DNA from 3 places in the Streptomyces siamensis genome. Region 3 is predicted to be linked to each of the others. Evidence: riboswitches for the same ligand, from Rfam matches in the RefSeq annotation. Region 3 holds a riboswitch; each other region holds the start of a gene.

Region 1 (4,366 bases), on a different contig from region 3:
CGTCGCGGAGGCCGACGGAAGCGGGCTGCTCGCCGCCGCGGGCGTCCACGTCCTCGAACTGCCGGAGTTCGAGGAGCGGGCGAAGGCGCCCAACCGGCACCTGCTCGGCTAGGGGGTTTCGTTCGGATCGCCGCGGGCCCGAGCCGATCCGAACGAAGCCCCCTGGTCCCCGGCCTCGCGCGACACGCCGGGAGGGGGCGCGGAGAAACGTGTGTGCTTCGGGTCCCGCGGATGGCGTACACTGGTTTCACCGACGCGGGGTGGAGCAGCTCGGTAGCTCGCTGGGCTCATAACCCAGAGGTCGCAGGTTCAAATCCTGTCCCCGCTACTGAAACAAGGGCCGGACTCGGAATGACGAGTCCGGCCCTTGGTCTTTCCCCCGGCCTGTTCCCGGTCCTCGGCCTTTCCTCGCACCCTTGCCCCGCGCCCCGGGTGGCGGCAGGGCACGACCTCGCGCATTCCCCCGGTCGGTCCACACCGGTCGCCGCCCGCCCCCGTGCCGGGAAATCTGGACGGGTGGGGCGACCAGGAAGCGAGCGGCGAGCGGCCACGGGCCCGTACGACCGGTCCGGTGGACGGCTGCCCGGCGACCCCGTGCCCGACCCCGGCCTCGGGGACACCCCGCGGCCCCGTCCCGCGGGCGCCGGGGAGCGTGGGGTCTCCTCCGCGCGGACCTTCGTCCGGGTGCTGCCCGCGCTGCTCGTCGTCGCCGGGGTCCTCTACGACTACCTGACCCCGAGGGAGTTCACCGCCGCCCCCTTCTTCACCGCCGCCCCGCTGGTGGCCGCGCCTCTCTACACGCTGCTGAGCACGGCGCTCACCGGCCTGCTGGCCGTCGTCGCCGTCCTCGCGGTCCACCTCAGGCTCGGAATCGTCATGCACGTCGACGCGGTCACGGAAGTCGTCACCGTGGCGACCGCCGCCGGCCTGGCCGCGCTCATCAACGTCCTCGTGCGCCGCAGCGACGAACGGCTCGCCTCGGTCCGGGAGGTCTCCGAGTCCGCGCAGCGCGCGGTGCTGCCGGAACCGGCCGAGCGGATCGGCGGTCTGGAGGTCGCCGCACGCTACGAGGCGGCGCAGGCCGACGCGTTCATCGGCGGCGACCTTTACGCGGTGCAGGACTCGCCGCACGGCGTACGCGTGGTCGTGGGAGACGTACGGGGCAAGGGCATGGGCGCGGTGGCCGCCGTCGCCGTAGTGATCGGCGCCTTCCGGGAGGCGGCCGAGCAGGAGGCGACCCTGGAGGCGGTCGCCGGCCGTCTCGAACGGGCGCTGGCGCGTGAGGGCACCCGGCGGGAAGGTCTGGACGCCTTCGAGGGCTTCACCACGGCCGTGCTCGCGGAGGTCCCGCACGGCGAGTGTGTCGTGCGGATCCTCAACCGCGGCCATCCGCCACCCCTGCTGCTGCACGCCGACGGCACGCTCGTCACGCTCGACGGCGGGCCGGCGGCACTGCCGCTCGGGATGGGCGAGTTGGGCAGCTGGCCCGACCGTGCGGTGTGCGAGAAGTTCCCGCACGGGGCGACGCTGCTCCTCTACACCGACGGTCTGTCCGAGGCGCGCGACGGGCGTGGGGACTTCTACGACCCGGCGGAACGTCTCGCCGGACGCGTATTCCCCGGTCCCGACGCCCTGTTGACCGTCCTGGCCGAGGAGGTCCGGCGGCACGCGGGAGGCGGCACGACGGACGACATGGCGCTGCTCGCCGTACGACGTCCTTGATCGTCGTCACCGGGGGTGACCGGACCGTATCCCTCCGCATAACGACTGACGCACCATCAAGGAAAGGTGTGTTTACGAGGTGCGGTCAACTCGCCCGGTTTCCGACGGTGGTGCCCCCAAAGTCCAGGCCAAAAGCGTTAACGATCAGTCCGAACGGCTTGGAATCCGGGGTCCGCGTCTATTAACGTTCGATAACGCAGCGCGGTCGTCCCAGCCGTCACAAGAGATGGCTCCGTGCGCACGCGCCGAATCCCGCAAGGGAGCCGGGGAACCACCAACTTGGGGTGAATCGGGCGTTCTTCGCGGTCATATCCGTGGGGGACGCGCGTAGGAGACCTTCCTGCTCCGAACCCGTCAGCTAACCCGGTAGGCGAGAAGGAAGGAAAGGAGCGCGCCCACGTGGCGTCCAACCGGCCTGCCCAGCCAACCTCGTTCGCGCCGGACGAAACCCAGTCCATCGGCTACGCGCACGGCAACGACGAGGGCCCCTGGGAGGAGTGGAATCCCACCGCGGATTCCGTCCGTCCCGTCCGCGGCCGGCACCGCGTCAGCAAGCAGCGCGGCGGAGGACTCGCCCGCAGCTCCACCGTCCTCGGTGTCGGGGTCATAGCCGCCGTCGGCGCGGGTGGCATGGCCACCGCGGCGCCCGGCAAGCCGCCGGTCTCGATCTCCCTGCCCGACCTCTCCTCGGTCACCGAGTCCGCCAAGGCCCTGATCTCCGACGGCGGCGAGTCCAGCGCGCCCAAGGGCTCCAACACTCCTCTCACCACCGCCGGACTGACCAGCGCGGACGCCGCGCAGGGCAGCGCCGACGCCGGTGAGGCGCTGCGTGCCCGCATCATGCAGCAGGCCGAGTCGCAGCAGGACCAGGTCGACAGCGCGGCCCAGGAGGCCGCCGAGACCGCCGCCGCGAAGCAGGCCGCCGAGACCGCCGCGAAGCAGCAGGACGCCGCGGAGGCCAAGGCCACCGCCGCCAAGAAGAAGGCGGAGGAGGAGGCCAAGGCCAAGGCCGAGGCGGAGCGCCTCGCCGAGCTGGCCAAGAGCTACTCGCTGCCCACCTCCTCGTACACGCTGACCTCCACCTTCGGTGAGGCCGGCTCCATGTGGTCCTCCGGCTACCACACCGGCCTCGACTTCGCGGCGCCCACCGGGACGCTCATCAAGGCGATCCACGGCGGCACCATCACGGAGGCCGGCTGGGCCGGCGCGTACGGCTACCGCACGGTCCTCACCCTCGACGACGGCACCGAGCTGTGGTTCTGCCACCAGTCGTCGATCAGTGTCACCGCCGGGCAGAAGGTCACCACGGGCGAAGTGATCGGGCGCGTGGGTGCGACGGGCAACGTCACCGGACCGCACCTCCACCTGGAAGTGCACCCCGGCGGAGGCGACTCCATCGACCCGATGGCCTGGCTGCGCGGCAAGGGCCTCAACCCCTGAGCCGACCGTCTTCACCCTTGCGCCGAGGGGCTCCGGCTCCGGGCTGAGGGTCTCCACCCTTGCGCCGAGGGATCTCCCCTGGGCTGAGGGTCTCCAGCTCTGTGCCGAGGGCTCCGGCTCCTGGCTGAGGTGCTCCACGCTCGTGCCGGGGGATCTCCCCTGGCCGAGGGTCTCCACCCTTGTGCTCAGGGATCCGAGCCTGGGCCGAGGGTCTCCACCCGAACCCAGGGCTCAGCGCCCTGGGCGCACGGGCTTCATCCCGAGCCGAGGGGCCCGGCCCCCGGTGCGAGGGGCGCCACTCCTGAGGCGCGACCGCACATCCTCCGCCGAGGCGGCGCCACTTCCTCCGCGGCAACGGTCTCCGGCAGCCCTGACGACAACCCCCCGACGTCAGGGCTGCCGGTCAGGTGCATTCGGATGTCTTCGGATGCATGCGGAATACACCCATCCGGTAAGGGTGTTGGGGCGAGGTATGACTCCTCTCCGCAAGCTCGGTCCGTCCGACCTCGAGATCTTCCCGCTCGCCCTCGGGGGCAACGTCTTCGGCTGGACCGCCGACGAAGCGCACTCCTTCGCCGTGCTCGACGCGTACACCGCCGCCGGCGGCAACTTCATCGACACCGCCGACTCCTACTCGGCGTGGGTCGACGGCAACGAGGGCGGCGAGTCCGAGACCCTCATCGGCTCGTGGCTGAAGAAGCGCGGCAACCGCGCGGACGTCGTCCTCGCCACCAAGGTCAGCCAGCACCCCCGGTACCCGGGCCTGTCCGGTGCCAACATCAAGGCGGCGGCCGACGCGTCCCTGCGCCGCCTCGGCACCGACCGCATCGACCTGTACTACACGCACTTCGACAAGCCGGAGGTGCCGGTCGAGGAGATCATCGGCGCGCTCGACGAACTGGTGCGCGCGGGCAAGGTGCGGCACATCGCCGCGTCCAACATCTCCCCCGAGCGGCTCCGCGAGTCCCTGGAGTTCTCCGACCGCGAGGGCCTCGCGCGCTATGTCGCCCTGCAGCCCCACTACAACCTCGTCTCGCGCGACACGTACGAGGGGCCCCTGCACGACGTCGCCTCCCGCGCCGGCCTCGCCGCCGTCCCGTACTTCGCCCTCGCGTCCGGCTTCCTCACGGGCAAGTACCGCCCGGGTACGAGCGTCGACTCGGCCCGCGCCGCAGGGGCGGGCAAGCACCTCGACTCCGAACGC
Region 2 (4,366 bases), on a different contig from region 3:
TGAAGCGGGACGACGAGCAGGTGGACAAGCGCCTCTTCGGGCTCGTCGGCCTGCTGACGACCGCCAACATCTTCATCGCCGTCCTCTGGACCTGAGCGCGCAGCGGCCCCGGCAGGGCAGATGCCCGAGCGCGGCGAAGGCATGAGCGCGGCGAAGGCACGAGCGCTGCTAAGGCATGAGCGTGGCGAAGGCACGAGCGCGGCGAAGGGGCGCCCGCCGTCCGCTCACGCCCGCTCGAACGCCGTCGCGGCCCGGGCGGCCCCCACCGCGGCGGCCAGCCACGCCGCCACCGCGATCCACAGCAGCGCGTCCCCCCATCCCCTGAGCCAGGGGTGGCCGAGCGCGGACGACACGGTCAGGGTGGCCACCGCCGTCATTCCCATCGGGAAGACCGTCGCCCAGCGTCGTACGTCGTAGCGCGGGCGCGGCCAGATCAGCTCCGAGACGACGAGGACGCAGTACCAGGCGACCGCGAGGACCAGCACGGCGACGGTCACGGTGCGCAGGACGCTCTGGTCGTCGTCGTTCCACAGGTACGGGTTCACGTGGTGCGCCGCGACGAGCTTGGCCCCGGCCAGCGCCGAGATGGCGAGCGCGCCGCCCGCCACCCACTGGTCCCCGGCCCCCCGCGCCACCTCGCGGATGTCGAAGTGCGCGTACGCCACCCCGTACAGCACGAGACCGAGCCAGAACAGCACGAGCGCGGCGTGCGCGAGCCACTTCGGGCCGACGGCCGCGGCGAGCGTGGCGGCCAGCACGGCGAGCCCCTGCGTGGCCACGCAGACGAGGAACACGCCGCCCGGCATCCGGTGCTTCCAGTGCCGTACGACGCACCACAGCAGCACGGGCCAGAGCACGGCCGACAGGGCGAGCAGGGCCTCGGCGACGACCTGCCATCCGAGGGCGGACAGGCGTGTCCCGAGCACGGTGGTGGCCGCGACGGCGGTGAGGCCGGCCGGCGTGTACGCCTCTCCCACCCAGCGCGGCCGTTCCCGCAGCAGCCGCAGGACGAAGTCCGCGGCGAGCCCGACCCAGGCCACGCAGGCCAGGACCAGCGCGATACGGGACAGCGTCTCGTGGTCGGCCATGTGCAGCCCGACCGAGACGATGCCCGTGGCCATCACGGCGGCACCGGCGGCGGGCGGGTGCTCCGCCCACCAGGCGCGGAGCTGGGAGAAGGCTGGCATGCGGACGATGCTATGGACCGACGGGGGAGTTGCCCGTGGGGCACGCGCGCGGGGCGCCCGATAGGCCCCACGCGCGCATGCCCGGCACCGAGCGCCGTCCGCGGGACGGCCTACGCCGGGCGCACCACGCTGTGGATCGCCGACGTGCCGTCGTAGTAGATCGACTCCTCGCGCACGTACGCGCCCGGCTTCGGCGCGTGGATCATCATGCCGTTGCCGATGTAGAGGCCGACGTGGCTGATGTCGTCGTAGAAGAACACCAGGTCACCGGGCTGCGCGTCGGAGAGGGAGACGGTCGTGCCCGCGTTCACCTGGTCGTAGGTGACGCGCGGGAGCGAGACCCCGGCGGCCTTCCAGGCGGCCTGCGTGAAGCCCGAGCAGTCGTACGAGTCCGGTCCGGTGGCGCCCCACACGTACGGCTTGCCGATCTGGGTGCGGGCGAAGGCGACCGCCTTGTCCGCCTTCGCCGTGGACGACGAACCCGTGGTCGTCGAGCCGGTGGAGCCCGTCGAGCCGGTGCTGGTGTCGCCGGACGACGACTCCTGCGCGGCCGCCTTCTTCGCGGCCTCGGCGGCGGCCTGCTGCTTCGCCAGTTCCGCCGCCTTGCGCGCGGCCTCCTCCTGCTTCTTCTTCTCGATCGCGGCGAGCCGGGCCTTCTCCTCCGCGGTCAGCTTCGAGAGCAGGTCACGCGCCTCGGTGAGCTTCGTCTGGACGTCGGCCTTGGACTTCTTGAGCGCGTCCTGCGAGGAGGACAGCGTCTCCAGGCTCTTGGCGGCCTCCGTGCGCTTCTTCGTGGTGGCGGCCTGCTCGGTGGTGTAGTCGTCGACGGCCGCCTTCTGGCGGGTGGTCAGACGGTTCATCAGCTGGGTCTGGTCGAAGTAGTCCTGCGGGTCGTCGGCGAGCAGGAGGGTCGCGGTGTCGGGGGCGGCGGCCCCGGTGCGGTACTGCGCGGCCGCGAACGAACCCAGTTCCTCACGCGCCGAGTTGAGCTTCTCGGTGCGCTTGGCGACGTCGTCGCGCAGGGCGTCGACGCGCTCCTGCTGCTTGGCTGTCTTCTCCCTGGTCGCGTTGTACTTCTCGGTGGCCGTCTCGGCCTGGTGGTAGAGGTCGTTGACCTTCTTCTCGACTTCTTCGAGGCTCGGCCTGGGCTCGGCGGAGGGGGACGCGTTCGCCGTCTGGGAGAGCAGGGCCACGGAGGTGAGGGCGGCCGTCGCGAGAGCGGGGGTGCGTATGCCTGCCATACGCGAACCCGCGGGACGCCATTTGCGGTGCGACGCCAAGAGAGGCGACTCCTTCCGTCATCCGCCTACCGAGTTAGCTGTCGGGTTCGGGCGGGTGCATCCGGAAGGTTTGCCCTACGGTCCTTGCCCCACAAGGCAGTTGGACCGATTCACCCCAAGGTCGGTGGGTCCCCGGTTCCGGCCGCCGCGAAGGCAGGCCGAATTCGGCGGAGGCCACACGGCCCGGCGACGTTCGCCGGTGGGGGTCGAGCGGCCTGTGCGGCACGCTAGCCAATTCGTGTGGCTGCTGTGAAGGTTGATGTGCGATATGCCCGATACATTTTCGTGACCTTGGCCATGAGAAGCGTCACTCTCACCGATCGTGGTCCGGAGGATCTGGAGGGTGACAGGGGTTAAGGGGGTGTCGGTGGGGGGCGGGACGCGCCGCGGGGGTTCTGAAGGTGATGTGCGTCACGGCGGAGCGGCGGAGATGGCGGAGGTGGCGGAGGCGGCGGGGAGGGGTCTTCGGGGCCGGCGCCGATGCCGGGGCAGGGCACGGGGCTCGCGGAGTCCAGGCGGGGGGCGAGGGACTCACGGAGCCGGGCGGGCGGGTGATGGGGTCGGCGGACCCGGGAGTGGACCCGGGAGTGGACCCGGGAGGGGCGGGCCGGGCTCACGGAGGCCGGTCCGGGAAGATCATCGGCTTCCATGAGGCACCGCGGAGACGGACGGACACCCCGATCGGGGCGGACTTTCCGGGGCGGCGGCCGGTTGTCGGTGGGGCGGCCTAGACTCGGAGAGCGATGAGCAGCCTCTTTGACGACAGCTTCCTGGCGGACCTCAAGCCCTCCGGGGCCCACGAGGAAGAGCCCCCGCCGCCGCCCGAGGACGAGGCGCCGGAGCCGATTCCGGACGACCTGTTCGGCGGCCGCTTCGACCTGCCCCCGGCCCGGGACGCGTACTACCGCGACGGCGCGCACCGCCCTGCCCTGGACCCGGCGACGCTGCTCGACGGACTGAACGAGAATCAGCGCGCCGCCGTCGTCCACTCCGGCTCCCCGCTGCTCATCGTGGCCGGCGCGGGTTCGGGCAAGACCCGCGTGCTCACCCACCGGATCGCCCATCTGCTGGCCGAGCGGCACGTCCACCCCGGCCAGATCCTCGCGATCACCTTCACGAACAAGGCCGCGGGCGAGATGAAGGAGCGCGTCGAGCAGCTCGTCGGCCCGCGCGCGGGCGCGATGTGGGTGATGACCTTCCACAGCGCCTGCGTCCGCATCCTGCGCCGCGAGAGCAAGAAGCTCGGCTTCACGTCGTCCTTCTCGATCTACGACGCCGCCGACAGCAAGCGTCTGATGGCCCTGGTCTGCCGCGACCTGGACCTCGACCCCAAGCGCTTCCCGCCGAAGTCCTTCAGCGCCAAGATCTCGAACCTGAAGAACGAGCTGATCGACGAGGAGGACTTCGCGAACCAGGCCGCCGACGGCTTCGAGAAGACCCTCGCGCAGGCCTACGCGCTCTACCAGTCGCGCCTCCGCGAGGCCAACGCGCTCGACTTCGACGACCTGATCATGACGACGGTCAATCTGCTGCGCGCCTTCCCGGACGTCGCCGAGCACTACCGCCGCCGCTTCCGCCACGTCATGGTCGACGAGTACCAGGACACCAACCACGCGCAGTACGCCCTGGTCAGGGAGCTGGTGGGGCCCGCCGACAGCGACCCCGGCGAGCTGTGCGTCGTGGGTGACGCCGACCAGTCGATCTACGCCTTCCGCGGCGCGACCATCCGCAACATCCTCCAGTTCGAGGAGGACTACACGGACGCGACGACGATCCTGCTCGAACAGAACTACCGCTCCACCCAGACGATCCTCTCCGCTGCCAACGCGGTCATCGAGCGCAACGAATCACGGCGCCCGAAGAACCTGTGGACCAACGCGGGCGCCGGTTCCAACATCA
Region 3 (4,366 bases):
GTGGCCGCGACGCCCACGCCGAGGACGGCGACGTCCGGTGTGGCGGTGGCACTGCCCTGTCCGGTGACGGTGACCGTGGACGGGGTGGACTCGGCGGCGGCTCCGGGGCGGACCTCCAGCGCGAGGGCGGGGGCCGCGGCGGCCTGCGGGAGGGCGAGGGCGAGGAGGGTCACGGCGAGTGCGGTGGACACGCGGCGGGCGGGCATGGAGGTCTCCTTCGGGCCCCGCCCCTCGGGACGCGGGGGCGGTTCGCGGTCATCCCAGCACCGCGTGCCGCGCTCCGCCCCACGCCACTCCCGCGTTGTCACCTCACTGGTCGAGCCGCCGTCGGCGGACTCCGGCGGCGTCGGCGCGGCTCAGGCGACCGCCTCTATGCGCATCTTGATGTCGTCCGGGGAGAGGGCACCCTTGGCGGCCACATGGTCTCCCGACGACTCGCCGCGCAGCCGGCGCCCGATCCACGGGACCAGGTACTCACGCGCCCAGTGGATGTCGTCGCGCCGCACTTCGAGCGTGCCGCGGGGCGGCAGCGGCGGCCAGGGCTGGTCCGGGTCGGCCGGCACGTCGAGACCGAGTACCTGACCGGCGCGGAGCGCCACCCGGGTGTGCCCCTCGGGCGAGAGGTGCAGCCGGTCGCCGTCCCAGGCACGGCGGTCCTGAACCGTCTTGAGGGACCAGAGGTCGAGCACGGGGCAGCCGTAGCGGTCCGCGATGGCACGCACATGTCCGTTGTACGTGGCGATCTTGCCGCGCAGGTGCTTGAGCACGGGCACGCCACGGGTGTCGAAGCCGGTGGTCACCATGACGGTGCCGACGGCGGAGGTGAGGTCGGCGATCGCCTGCTCGAAGCGCTCCGCGACCTCGTCGGGGTCGGTGCCGGGCCGGATGATGTCGTTGCCGCCCGCGCAGAAGGAGACCAGGTCCGGGGCGAGTTCCTTGGCGCGCCCGAGCTGGTCCGCGACGATCTGGTCGAGCAGTTTCCCGCGCACGGCGAGATTGGTGTAGTTGAAGTCGCCCTCGGCGCGCCGGTCCGCGAGGAGCACCGCGAAGCGGTCGGCCCAGCCCACGAAGGCCCCGTCCGGACCGGGGTCGCCGACGCCCTCGGTGAAGCTGTCCCCCACCGCCACGTACGACCCGATCACTGATCTGTTGTCACTCTTCGAATCGTCTGCCACGTCGGACCATGATTCACCTTTCGATGTGAGCTACGCGACCGTAAGGAAGGGTTGACGGATGGTGAGATAAGCCACTCGTCAAGTATTGGTCAATCCGGAATAGGGCCCTGATCAGGAGCGTTGACCGTGTCCGCACGCGGAGGGCCGCAATCCGGCACCGGTGGCGCCGAATTGACGTGTCGACGCACCGAAGGCCGGACCCCGGGGATCGGGGGTCCGGCCTTCGGAGGTGGTCCTGCCTCGTGGACGTCGGGTCCCGCCGTCAGGAGCGGGACCCGGCGTCCGCGGCAGGAGGTGGCGGGCGCAGGGGACTGCGGAAGGCGTCAGCCGACGGCGACACCGTGCGAGCGCAGGTAGGCGACCGGGTCCACGTCCGAGCCGTAGTTCGGCGTGGTGCGGATCTCGAAGTGCAGGTGCGGTCCGGTGACGTTGCCCGTCGCGCCGGAGAGGCCGATCTGCTGGCCGGGGGTCACGGTCTGGCCCGCCGAGACGGACAGGGCCGACATGTGGGCGTACTGGGAGTACTTGCCGTCGGCGTGCTGGATGACGACCTGGTTGCCGTAGGCGCCGCCCCAGCCGGCGGAGACGACGGTTCCGGCGGCGATGGACTTGATGGTGGTGCCGGTCGGGACCACGAAGTCCACGCCGGTGTGGTACCCGCTGGACCACATGCTGCCCGCCACCTTGTAGGAGGTGCCGATGCTGCCGCCCGCGACCGGCAGCGTGTAGCCGGAGGAGCTCTTCGCGGCGGCCTGGGGCGCGGGGGCGCTCTCGGTCTTCGCGGCCGGAGCGGACGACCGGGTGGTCCCGGCGGACCCGGCCTTCGCGCCGATCGTCAGCTTCAGACCCGGATGGATCAGCGCCGGGTCGCCGCCGATGGCCGAGCGGTTGTCGGAGTACAGCTTCTTCCAGCCACCGCGGACGCTCTGCTGGTCGGCGATCTTCGAGAGATAGTCGCCGGTCTTGACGCGGTAGGTCTTGGTCCCGGCCACCTTCTTCGCCGCGACGGGAGCGGCGGTCACGGCCTTGCCCGCCTTCTGCGCGACGGTTGCGGCGGGGGTGGCGGCATGGGCGCCGGTGGCGCCCAGCAGGGGCAGCGCGAGTGCGGCGCCACCGGTTCCGGCGACGGCGATCGAGCGGGCGAAGCGGGGGGACTTGGGACGGCGGTGCTTACCCTTCGCGGGCATGACGAGTTCCTCTCCGGCGCCTGCGAGGTGAGCTGTCGGGTGCGGGCTGGAGATGCCCGGCCACGCGTGGGCGCGGCTGTACCCCGAGCCGTTCCGGAGACCGGAACAGGCATGGAACCTTGGGTCCCCCGCTCCTGCCGTGTGCGGGTCTGTGTGCGGATTCCGGCCGGCGGCAGGATTGGGCGTCCGTCCGGAGTGAGGGCGAACGTAAGCGAGACGAGAGCGCAGCCACAAGCAGGTGATTTTTCCGCGCTCCCGCCTTTCTTGATCCATGTCGGAAATGCCGGTCACTCTCCGTGAAGAGATGATCTTTTTGCCGACTCAACCAGCCCGCGGATACGGGCGCGTTGCGAAAAGCGGGCCGCGACGCATCGTCACGAATATGACGCTGCTCACGCGGCCCATCGCACGGCGCCCCAATCCAGGGCCAGTTGGAACGAAGGTCCCGATTCCGGCAGAACAGTCATATGCGACGTAGCCGGATGACTGCGGCATCGAGGTCCCCTCGCAGGCTCGTCCGCAGCCCGTGGTGCAGCAACACCGCACCTCGATGGATTTCGCCCGTATCACGGCATTCGTACGCCTGCGCTGGATCGAGTCCGCGCAGCCGGAGCGGGGCGGCCGGCTCGCCGTACCGCTGGGCCTGGAGCCAGGCGAGCACCACCGTCTCGTCGCCGTGGACGTACTGCACGGCGCTCAGGCCGCCCTCAGGAGGGCGCAGACGGTAGAGGTCCCCGCGCTGCACGACGGGGCGGATCTCCTTGTAGAGGCGGACCCATTCCCGCGCCTCGGCGAGCTCCTCCTCGCTCCACGCGGACAGGTCCCCACCGATGCCGAGCACCCCGGCCATGGCGCTCACGAACCGTGGACGCAGGGCGCTGACCCGGCCGTTGAGCTGGGTGTTCGGGCTGTCGGTGACCCAGGCGGACATGACCCGCGCGGGGTGGATCTGGCTGAGGCCGTACTGGATGGCGAGCCGGTCGAGCGGGTCGGTGTTGTCCGAGGTCCACACCTGGTCCGTACGGGCCATGATGCCGAGGTCGATCCTGCCGCCACCGCCGGAGCAGGACTCGAAGGCGACACCGGGGTGCGCGGCCCGCAGCCGGTCGAGGAGGGCGTACAGGGCCCGCACGTGCTCGACCCACAGCTTCTGCGGATAGGACTCTCCGGGCCAACCCGCGTCCGTGAAGCAGCGGTTGAAGTCCCACTTCACATAGTCGACCGGCGCACCGGAGAGCAGCCGGTCGAGCTGCTCCCACAGGTACTCCTGGACGTCCTGGCGGGCCAGGTTGAGAACGAGTTGATTGCGGTACTCCGTCCTGGTCCGCCCCGATTGGAACTGGACCCAGTCCGGGTGCGCGCGGTACAGCTCGCTGTCCGGATTGACCATCTCCGGTTCGACCCAGATCCCGAACCCCATGCCGAGCGCGTGGACATGGTCGGCGAGCGGCTTGAGCCCCGCGGGGAAACGGTCCGGGTTGGGCGTCCAGTCGCCGAGCCCGGCCCGGTCGCCGGTGCGCGCGCCGAACCAGCCGTCGTCGACCACGAACAGCTCGACACCGATCTCCGCGGCCCGCCGCGCCAGCGCCATCTGCTGGTCCTCGGCGATGTCGAAGGTGGTGGCCTCCCAGGAATTGAAGAGCACCGGGCGGTCCCGGCCGGCGTCCGGGACGACGTGCTCCCGCTGGTAGGCGTGCCAGGTCCGGCTCGCCCCGCCGAAGCCGCCGGCGCTCCAGAGCCCGGCGAAGACCGGGGTGGTGAACGACTCCCCCGCCTCCAGGCGCAGCAGCCCGGAGTCGTCGTACCCCGCGCCCCCGGTGATCTGCACCCGGGCGTCGGGCAGCTGGGCCACGGCGATCCGCCAGGACCCCGACCAGCCGAGGGCGCACCCGTACACCTCGCCGCTCTCCTCGGTGGCCTCGCTGTCCAGCGCGACCCAGGGCAGGTGCTGGTGCCCGGTGTGGCCGCGCCGGCTGCCGATGATCTTCTCCCCGTAGGTGAGGG

Evidence for each region. A riboswitch is a leader RNA that binds a small molecule or an ion and turns the genes downstream of it on or off. The one in region 3 is predicted to bind cyclic di-AMP.
Region 1: another riboswitch for cyclic di-AMP. It lies ahead of ABEB03_RS37355 (M23 family metallopeptidase); the one in region 3 lies ahead of ABEB03_RS29450 (M23 family metallopeptidase).
Region 2: another riboswitch for cyclic di-AMP. It lies ahead of ABEB03_RS31640 (C40 family peptidase); the one in region 3 lies ahead of ABEB03_RS29450 (M23 family metallopeptidase).

Annotation. Positions count from the first base shown of each region.
Region 1 is NZ_BAABKB010000040.1:22,610-26,975, reverse strand. It holds gene ABEB03_RS37370 (dihydrofolate reductase family protein) at 1-112, shown strand, start outside; tRNA gene ABEB03_RS37365 (tRNA-Met) at 255-328, shown strand; gene ABEB03_RS37360 (PP2C family protein-serine/threonine phosphatase) at 517-1,722, shown strand; cyclic di-AMP (ydaO/yuaA leader) riboswitch at 1,956-2,110, shown strand; gene ABEB03_RS37355 (M23 family metallopeptidase) at 2,122-3,162, shown strand; gene ABEB03_RS37350 (aldo/keto reductase) at 3,635-4,366, shown strand, end outside.
Region 2 is NZ_BAABKB010000030.1:179,939-184,304, forward strand. It holds gene ABEB03_RS31630 (hypothetical protein) at 1-95, shown strand, start outside; gene ABEB03_RS31635 (tellurite resistance/C4-dicarboxylate transporter family protein) at 225-1,187, opposite strand; gene ABEB03_RS31640 (C40 family peptidase) at 1,298-2,467, opposite strand; cyclic di-AMP (ydaO/yuaA leader) riboswitch at 2,475-2,647, opposite strand; gene pcrA (DNA helicase PcrA) at 3,211-4,366, shown strand, end outside.
Region 3 is NZ_BAABKB010000027.1:189,600-193,965, reverse strand. It holds gene ABEB03_RS29460 (SIMPL domain-containing protein) at 1-206, opposite strand, end outside; gene ABEB03_RS29455 (SGNH/GDSL hydrolase family protein) at 357-1,142, opposite strand; gene ABEB03_RS29450 (M23 family metallopeptidase) at 1,499-2,362, opposite strand; cyclic di-AMP (ydaO/yuaA leader) riboswitch at 2,367-2,518, opposite strand; gene ABEB03_RS29445 (alpha-galactosidase) at 2,826-4,366, opposite strand, start outside.